Regions from separate parts of the Pantoea sp. B9002 genome, predicted to be linked through region 1. Evidence: predicted binding sites of a transcription regulator. Region 1 holds the regulator's gene; each other region holds the start of a gene.
The links. The regulator CRP, encoded in region 1, controls carbon source genes, mostly activating them, when cyclic AMP is high. The targets are predictions, from matches to a motif close to ATGTGANNNNNNTCACAT.
Positions count from the first base shown of each region.

Region 1 (3,159 bases):
TGTTAACCTTGAGTGGATTCAGAAGCTGGTGCGTGACACCGGCGAGCGCGGCCATTCACGCGAAGCGGTGATGGATTCGGTGGTACGTTCGATGGAGGATTACATTAACTTCATCACGCCACAGTTCTCGCGCACCCACATTAACTTCCAGCGCGTGCCGACCGTTGATACCTCAAACCCGTTTGCCGCACGCGAAATTCCGTCGCTCGACGAAAGCTTCGTGGTGATTCATTTCCGTGGTCTGGAAGGCATCGCGTTCCCCTATCTGCTGGCGATGATTCAGGGATCGTTTATTTCGCACATCAATACGCTGGTGGTGCCGGGCGGCAAAATGGGATTGGCGATGGAGCTGATTATGCTGCCGCTGGTGCAGCGACTGATTGAAGGAAAGCGGATTGAATAGGTTTGGTGCGGGCTGTGAAAAGGGAGGCATGAATGCCTCCCCTACGACCGATTACAACTCGACAACCTCATAACTGTGGGTAATTTCCACACCTTTACCCAGCATGATCGCCACCGAGCAATATTTTTCCGCTGACAGATCAACCGCGCGCGCAACCGCTTTATCGCTCAATGCTTTACCGCTAACGATAAAATGCAGGTTGATGTGGGTGAAAATGCGTGGCGCTTCTTCACGGCGTTCTGAAGTAAGTTTCACTTCGCAATCGGCCACATCGCTGCGCCCTTTTTGCAGGATTGACACCACGTCAATGGCGCTACAGCCGCCCGCGGCCATCAGCACCATCTCCATTGGACTTGGCGCTTTATCACCGGAATTACCGTCCATTAATACCTGATGGCCGGATGAGGATTCTCCGAGAAAGGTAAGACCTTCCACCCATTTCACTCGTGCCTGCATTATTCTTTCTCCTGAAGCGGCGGTTTTGCCGCCAGAGTACGCTTTCACCTGACAAACAGCAATCCAGAGTAATCCCCCTTCTGCTGAAGCGAGACAACACAAGACAGCTCGCAAAAGCTGTGCTACAAACAGTGCTGAAAATATTTTCGTCATCACAGACGAAGGCCGGAAGAATCAAAAGCGTAGCTTAAGAGTCCACCCGGAATAATTTTTCCTTTACTGGAAACGCTCGACGATTAAACCGCCTGACAGGGAAAAATGCCCCCTGTATTTTGGGCACGATTACAACAGAGGATAATAGCGAATGGTTCTCGGCAAACCGCAAACAGACCCTACACTCGAATGGTTCCTGTCCCATTGCCATATTCACAAATATCCATCCAAAAGCACGCTCATCCATCAGGGTGAGAAAGCGGAAACGCTGTACTACATCGTAAAAGGTTCCGTAGCGGTACTGATTAAAGATGAAGAAGGCAAAGAGATGATTCTCTCCTACCTCAATCAGGGAGATTTCATCGGCGAACTCGGTCTTTTCGAAGAAGGCCAGGAACGTAGTGCTTGGGTGCGTGCGAAGTCTGCCTGCGAAGTGGCTGAAATTTCATACAAAAAATTCCGTCAGCTGATTCAGGTAAACCCGGATATTTTAATGCGACTTTCGTCGCAAATGGCGCGTCGTCTGCAAGTGACATCTGAGAAAGTGGGCAACCTTGCCTTCCTCGATGTCACCGGACGCATTGCGCAAACGCTGCTAAATCTGGCCAAACAGCCAGATGCGATGACTCACCCAGACGGGATGCAAATCAAAATCACCCGTCAGGAGATTGGTCAGATCGTGGGCTGCTCACGCGAAACCGTGGGTCGTATCCTGAAAATGCTGGAAGATCAGAACCTGATCTCCGCACACGGTAAAACCATCGTCGTTTACGGCACCCGCTAATTTCTTCTCACCCACGGCGTGATGGCAACATCGCGCCGTTTCTATTTGCGATGAGCTGATGTGGCGCCGAATCATCTATCATCCCGAAGTTAACTATGCGCTGCGGCAAACGCTGGTGCTGTGCCTGCCTGTGGCTCTCGGCTGGCTGTTTGGCGATCTGCAAAAAGGTCTGCTGTTCTCGTTAGTGCCTGCCTGCTGCAACATGGCGGGACTGGATACGCCGCACAAACGCTTCTTCAAACGCCTGATTGTGGGTGGTTCGCTGTTTGCCACCGGCAGTTTCCTGATGCAGATCCTCACCGCTTACCAGATTCCGCTGCCGCTGATTTTGCTGGCGCTGCCGCTGCTGATTGGCGTAACCGGCGAAATCGGCCCGCTGCACGCGCGCCTGCTGCCCGCCACACTCATCGCCGCCATCTTTACGCTCAGCTTAGTGGGACGTATGCCGATGTGGGTGCCGCCGCTGCTCTACATTGGCGGCACGCTGTGGTACGGCTTGTTCAACTGGTTCTGGTTCTGGCTGTGGAAAGAGCAGCCGATGCGCGAATCGCTCAGCCTGCTGTTCCGCGAGCTGGCCGATTATTGCGATGCCAAATACACCTTACTGACGCAGCTGACCGATCCGGAGAAAGCGCTGCCGCCGCTGCTGGCGCGCCAGCAAAAGGCGGTCGATCTCATCACCACCTGTTACCAGCAAATGCACATGCTGTCGGCGAGCCGCGATAACAGCCACAAACGCCTGACGCGCGCTTTCCAGGTGGCGCTGGATTTACAGGAACACATCTCGGTGAGTTTGCATCAGCCCGAAGAGGTGCAGAAGCTGGTTGAGGAGAGCCACGCCGAAGCGGTGATTCGCTGGAACGCGAAAATCATCTCGGCGCGGCTGCGCGTGCTGGCGGACGCGATTCTCTACCATCAGCTGCCGGATCGTTTTCACATGGAGAAACAGCTCGGCGCGCTGGAGAAAATTGCGCGCCAGCATCCGGATAATCCGGTCGGCAACTTCTGCCTGTATCACTTCAGCCGCATCGCCCGCGTATTGCGTACGCAGAAGCCGCTCTATACGCGTGACCTGATGGCCGATCGCCAGCGCCGCTTACCGCTATTACCGGCGCTGCGCAGTTATCTGTCGTTCAAATCCACCGCGTTACGCACCGCGGCACGCTTCGCCGTAATGCTGATGTTTGGCAGCTCGCTGGCGCTGTTCTTCAACATTCCCAAACCTTACTGGATTCTGATGACCATCATGTTCGTCAGCCAGAACGGTTACAGCGCCACGCGCGTGCGTATTCAGCACCGTGCGCTGGGCACTTTCGCCGGATTGCTGATCGCCGCCGCGTCGCTGCAGCTGGCGGTGCCGGAA
Region 1 is NZ_JACAPA010000036.1:195,812-198,970, reverse strand. Features, by position in the region: gene HX773_RS18090 (phosphoribulokinase) at 1-403, shown strand, start outside; gene HX773_RS18085 (OsmC family protein) at 455-859, opposite strand; gene crp (cAMP-activated global transcriptional regulator CRP) at 1,164-1,796, shown strand; gene HX773_RS18075 (YccS/YhfK family putative transporter) at 1,855-3,159, shown strand, end outside.

Region 2 (3,159 bases), on a different contig from region 1:
CCGCAATGTACGCGGACTAGGCTGGCGGGTACCGGCAATATGAAACCTTTCACCTTTATGCGCTCGCTGCGTAACAAGCTGCTCGCCACGCTGGTGATTCTGCATCTGGCGATGATTGGCGGCGTCACCTGGTATTTCTATCACTGCTACGGCGACATGATGGGCACCATGAAGGACGATCAGCTCGCCAAGATCGCCGATGCGTGGGCCAGCAGCCAACGCATGCCGGCGCTGATGCCAATGGTGATGCATGAAGAGAAACTGAAAAGCACCTATATCGTCCAGCTGTGGGACGAAAGCAATCATCTGCGCGCCAGCTCCTGGCCGGGCCTGCATGCGCCCCTGCAGCTGAAAAAAGGCTGGACCGATTTGAAAGTCGGTGACTGTGGTGATGACTGCCAATGGCGTGTTTACACGCGGCCCGGCGAGCTGGGCAGTGAAATCGGCAATATTCAGGTGCTGCACAATATCGGCTACATGAAAAGTATCATGGTCAAGCGAGCGCTCTCCGCCATCATTCCGCTGGTGCTGATGATGCCGCTCTCACTGATTGTGATATGGCTGGTGGTGCGGGCCATAACGCGCGATTTACGTGTGGCGTCGCGCCATATCGCAGCGCAGGAAACCCTGCATCCGCATAGCGTTTCTCCCGATGGCTTGCCGGATGAAGTGCTGCCGCTGGTGGCGGCTTACAACTCCTTGCTGGATAAACTGCGCGCGGCCTGGTCATCGCAGCGCCAGTTCCTCGAAGATGCGGCGCATGAGCTGCGCACGCCGGTCACCGCCGTCACTTTGCAGCTGGAGAATCTGCGGCAACATATTCAACCGGGTGAAGCCAGCCGCCAGTTCGATCAGCTGGAAGCGGGCGTAACGCGCACGCGCCATCTGGTGACGCAGCTGCTGAATATCTCGCGTCAGGAAGATCAATCGGTGGTCGCCACGGTGGAAAGCATCGAGCTGGACGACCTGCTGAAAGAGAGCATTGAGCAGCTGATGGTGGTGGCGGATAAGCGCGGTATCGATATCGGCTTTAATGGCACCACGCACTATCGCCTGCACGCCAGCCGCTCCGACCTGCGCAGCCTGTTCGATAACCTGATTGGCAATGCGATGCTGCATACGCCGGAAGGCAGTTTGGTCGATGTGCTACTGCATCGCGTCGGTAATCACACCGTGGTGGATATCGTCGATAACGGGCCCGGCATGGCGGAATCCTTTATCGAACGCGCCTTTGACCGCTTCACCCGTTCGCCGGATGTGCAGGCGCAAGGCAGCGGACTGGGCTTGTCGATTGTGCGCAGCGTGGCGCAGAAACATCAGATGCAGGTTGCGCTGTCGAACCGCCACGATCCGCAGGGCCAGATTGCCGGCCTGCAGGTGCGCGTTACATTGCCATAAACCGCACCGTGCCGTAGCGGCGCAATTTATTGCGCATTATCGCAGCGACACTGTGCATCATCATAAGGGCGCGCGATAAATCGCGCCGCTACATCCCTTCCCTACATCAAACACGTTTCCTGCTGTACGCGACACGTAAACGGTTGCGGGGTTCCGTTCGCTACATGGCTTTAATGTGATAGTGATCACATTTCCAGTGAATCAAACTGCAACACTTTTTGACAAACGTGACCAAAATCTATTTTCTATGCCTCTGTTACAGGCACATTACGCAAGCTTGAAAATCTGGCGATGCAGACCGGATACAACAACTCACTGCCCATCCCCTGGGATCAATTTCACCCGATCGCGGCGACGGCCCGGCGATCAAAAGCATGTGGTTAACAATAATGAAATATAAAGCGTTGATAGCAGGGGCCTTATTGGCCAGCAGCTGGACTGGTGCGGCACAAGCGGCAGACAGCGATCCGCAGTACGTTTCTGACTGGTGGCATCAGAGCGTGAACGTGGTGGGCAGCTACCACACCCGTTTCGGACCACAGTTCAACAATGACGTGTACCTGGAATACGAAGCCTTTGCCAAAAAGGATTGGTTCGATTTCTACGGCTACCTCGATCTGACCAACTTCTTCGGCGTGGGCAACAGCAACGCTAACGGCGTGTTCGACCACGGTTCGCCGATGTTCATGGAAATTGAGCCACGTTTCTCCATCGATAAGCTGACTGGCACCGATCTCTCTTTTGGTCCGTTTAAAGAGTGGTATTTCGCCAACAACTACATCTATGACATGGGTCGCAACAGCGATAACCGTCAGAACACCTGGTACATGGGTCTTGGCACCGACATCGATACGCACAGCGATATCGGCCTGTCGCTGAACGTTTACGCGAAATACCAGTGGGAAAACTACGGTGCGGCGAACGAGAACAGCTGGGATGGTTATCGCTTCAAGGTGAAATACTTTGTACCGATTACCGACCTGTGGGGCGGCAAGCTGAGCTACATCGGCTTCACCAACTTCGACTGGGGTTCAGATCTGCGTGATAAGTCCGATCGTTCACGTACCAGCAACTCGATTGCGTCCAGCCACATTCTGTCGCTGAACTACGATCACTGGCATGTTTCTACCGTGGCGCGTTACTTCCACAACGGCGGCCAGTGGGCTGACGGCCAGGAGCTGAACTTTGGTAACGGTCCGTTTGAAGTGAAATCGACTGGTTTTGGCTATTACCTGGTAGTGGGTTACAACTTCTAAGCTGTTGGTTTCCCTCACCCTAACCCTCTCCCACAAGTGGGAGAGGGTACAGATTGTGCCCCTACCAACACCCTCTCCCGCTTGCGGGAGAGGGCTGGGGTGAGGGCCAGCGCGCACCCTCTACTCAAATCTGCGGCTTATACGCATTCACCATCCACGGCACGCCGAACTTATCGGTCAACATGCCAAAGCCATTGGCCCAGAACGTCGGTGCCCAGCTTTTCGTTACCTCACCGCCCGCTGACAACGCATCAAACCAGCGCTTGCCTTGCGCCTCATCCGGCGTGGATAAACTCACGGCAAAACCGCTATAAGCCGCCTGCGGTGCGCCGTCACTCATCATCAATTCGCCCTGTCCGATGCGCAGATGGGCATGCATGATCTGCTCCGGCGAAAAGCTCACGCCCGAGATGCAACCTTCATCCTCCACCGGCGTTTCATCTGGCATATCGCCATAGGTCATCTTGAACAGCAGCTCGCCGTCGGTGGCGTCAAGGTAGAAGGC
Region 2 is NZ_JACAPA010000002.1:116,363-119,521, reverse strand. Features, by position in the region: gene HX773_RS01230 (response regulator transcription factor) at 1-43, shown strand, start outside; gene HX773_RS01225 (HAMP domain-containing sensor histidine kinase) at 40-1,398, shown strand; gene HX773_RS01220 (nucleoside-specific channel-forming protein Tsx) at 1,788-2,654, shown strand; gene yjdN (VOC family metalloprotein YjdN) at 2,779-3,159, opposite strand, start outside.
Region 2: a site for CRP is predicted at 1,572-1,589, ahead of HX773_RS01220 (nucleoside-specific channel-forming protein Tsx). Genes of this name have one in related genera too.

Region 3 (3,159 bases), on a different contig from region 1:
GTGAACGCCAGCTTGAGTGGCGTGTATGAGCAAGTGCTGGTGGCCGCCACCGATGGCACGCTGGCTGCGGATATTCGTCCGCTGGTGCGCTTATCCATCAGCGTACAGGTTGAAGATCAAGGCAAGCGCGAACGCGGCTCAAGCGGCGGCGGTGCGCGTACCGGCTATGAATTCTTCCTCGCCAATGAAGATGGCGATGTGCGTGCCGATGCGTGGGCGCGTGAAGCGGTGCGCCTGGCGCTGGTCAACCTTTCAGCCGTTGCAGCGCCAGCGGGCATGTTGCCGGTGGTGTTAGGCGCAGGTTGGCCTGGCGTACTGTTGCACGAAGCGGTTGGACACGGTTTGGAAGGCGATTTCAACCGTCGCGGCACCTCGGTATTCAGCGGCAAAATGGGCCAGCTGGTGGCCTCCGAGCTGTGTACGGTGGTGGATGACGGCACCATTGAAGGTCTGCGCGGTTCGCTGGCGGTCGATGATGAAGGTGTGCCGGGCCAGTACAATATGCTGATCGAAAATGGCGTGTTGAAAGGCTATATGCAGGACAAGCTGAATGCGCGCCTGATGGGCGTTAATCCGACCGGCAACGGTCGCCGTGAATCATACGCGCACCTGCCAATGCCGCGCATGACCAACACTTACATGCTGGCAGGCAAATCGACGCCGCAAGATATCATCGAAAGCGTGGAGTACGGCATTTATGCGCCGAACTTCGGCGGCGGTCAGGTTGATATCACGTCCGGCAAGTTCGTGTTCTCCACATCAGAAGCGTATCTCATCGAGAACGGCAAAGTGACTACGCCAGTCAAAGGCGCCACGCTGATTGGCTCCGGCATCGAAGCGATGCAGCAGATCTCGATGGTCGGCAACGATCTGGCGCTGGACAAAGGCGTCGGCGTATGCGGTAAAGAGGGACAAAGCGTGCCAGTTGGCGTGGGCCAGCCAACGCTGAAGCTGGATAAAATCACCGTAGGTGGTACCGCCTAATATCGTAAGGTCGCCATTTATGGCGACCTGAACATTTTCCCTCAACCCTTCCGATGCTGCTGATACTGCTGCGCTACCTGCCTGAAATACTCGGTCAGATAATCAATGCACACCTGCACTTTAAGCGGCAGCTTATCTTTCTCGGTATAGAGCGCATACACCGGGCGCGGCTCCGAGTGATATTGCGGGAACAGAATATCGATCTCCCCCGCGCTGATCTCATCAATCACCCACATCAATGGCACATAGGCGATACCGCATCCGGCTTTTAGCCAGCGAATCAGCGTCTGCGAATCGTTGGTGACGAAACGGCCCTGCGGCGTAAGTCGCGAGACCAATCCCTCCGGCGCAACCAGTTCAAAGGTGTTATCCGGCCGCACGCTATATTCCAGCCAGGAAAAATTATCGATCTCGCTGGGTTTTTCCGGTGTGCCATGCTGCGCCAGATAGCTCTTCGCCGCGCACACCACCATCGGCATTGCACCCAGCCGACGCGAGAACAAGTTCGAATCCTGTAGCGCGCCCACGCGCACCACCAAATCCAAACCGTTGGCGATGAGATCGGGGGCGGGAATGCCCGTCACCAGATTGACGCTCAATCCCGGATATTCGCGTAACATTTCACTGGTCATCGCCGATAACACATTTTGCGCCATAGTCGATGAGCAGCCGATGCGTAGAATGCCAATCGGCGTGTTGTTAAAGGCGTAAAGCTGCTCGTGTACCTGCGACGCCTCGGCTAACATCCGGCGACAGCCCTGAAAATAGATCTTTCCGGCTTCGGTCAGGCCAATGCTGCGCGTGCTGCGGTTAAGCAGTTTGACCTGTAACTCATCTTCCAGTTTGGCGACAATCTGGCTGATAGACGAAACGCTAAGCTGTAGCTGGCGCGCCGCGGCGGTAAATGAACCCAATTCAACCACTTTGGCGAAAATGGACATGCTTTTAAGTCGATCCATTGTTTACTCTGGCTAAAAAGTGATTTAGCTCACAATATGTAGAAAACGTATAGTCAAGCGCGTTACTATACGCGCGCTGGGTCTCTTCACTGCACCTGAACACGGCTGTGTTAACCCGATGATACGCTATGATTAGCTCAACGCGGCCTGAATGTTGCCATCAGTTTATCCGTCATCCCCTGATCGTAAACCCAACGTGCTGTACGGCATGTGGGCAGGTATCGGTGCAATCCGGCAAGGTCGAACTAAGGATCCGAAATGAGTGTGCTTCCGGTATTTGTCGTATTCGGGCTGAGTTTTCCGCCCATCTTCATTGAACTACTGGTTTCGCTGGCGCTGTTCTGGCTGGTGAAGCGTGTGCTGACGCCCAGCGGGATCTACGATCTGGTTTGGCATCCCGCACTGTTTAACACTGCGTTGTATTGTTGCGTGTTTTACCTTGTATCCCGTTTATTCGTCTGAGGTTTTTTAAGTGAAAGCGCTAATAAAAAAAATCGCGCGATACGCGATTACGCTCCTGCTGGTAGTCATCGCCATCGTGATCATCTTCCGCGCGTGGGTGTTTTACACTGAATCACCGTGGACGCGTGATGCCAAATTCTCCGCTGATGTCGTGGCCATTTCGCCAGATGTCACTGGCATCATCACTGACGTGCCGGTGCACGATAACCAACTGGTGAAAAAAGGCGACACGCTGTTTGTGGTGGATCGTCCGCGCTACCAAAAAGCGCTGGATGAAGCCCAGGCTGACGTCGAATATTACCAGGCGTTGGTGAGCGAAAAGCGCCGTGAAGCGACGCGTCGCAATCAGTTGGGTACCAGCGCCATGTCGCGTGAAGCGATTGAGCAATCCAACAACGATCTGCAAACCAGCGAGCATCAGCTGGCGAAATCCGTTGCCACGCGCGATCTGGCGGTGATCGATCTCGATCGCACCACCATCAAAGCGCCATCTGACGGCTGGGTCACCAACCTCAATGTCTATCAGGGTGAATTCATCACGCGCGGTTCAGTTGCCGTAGCGCTGGTGCAACAGCATTCATTCTACGTATTGGCCTACATGGAAGAGACCAAGCTGGATGGCGTACGTCCGGGCTTCCGTGCGCAAATCACGCCGCTGGGCAGCAACATGGTTCTGCGAGGCACCGTCGACAGCATCGCGGCCGGTGTGACCAACAGCAGCAGCACCAGCGACAGCAAAGGCATGGCGACCATC
Region 3 is NZ_JACAPA010000006.1:124,929-128,087, reverse strand. Features, by position in the region: gene tldD (metalloprotease TldD) at 1-984, shown strand, start outside; gene aaeR (HTH-type transcriptional activator AaeR) at 1,026-1,943, opposite strand; gene aaeX (p-hydroxybenzoic acid efflux pump operon protein AaeX) at 2,202-2,405, shown strand; gene aaeA (p-hydroxybenzoic acid efflux pump subunit AaeA) at 2,416-3,159, shown strand, end outside.
Region 3: a site for CRP is predicted at 1,961-1,978, ahead of aaeR (HTH-type transcriptional activator AaeR). Genes of this name have one in related genera too.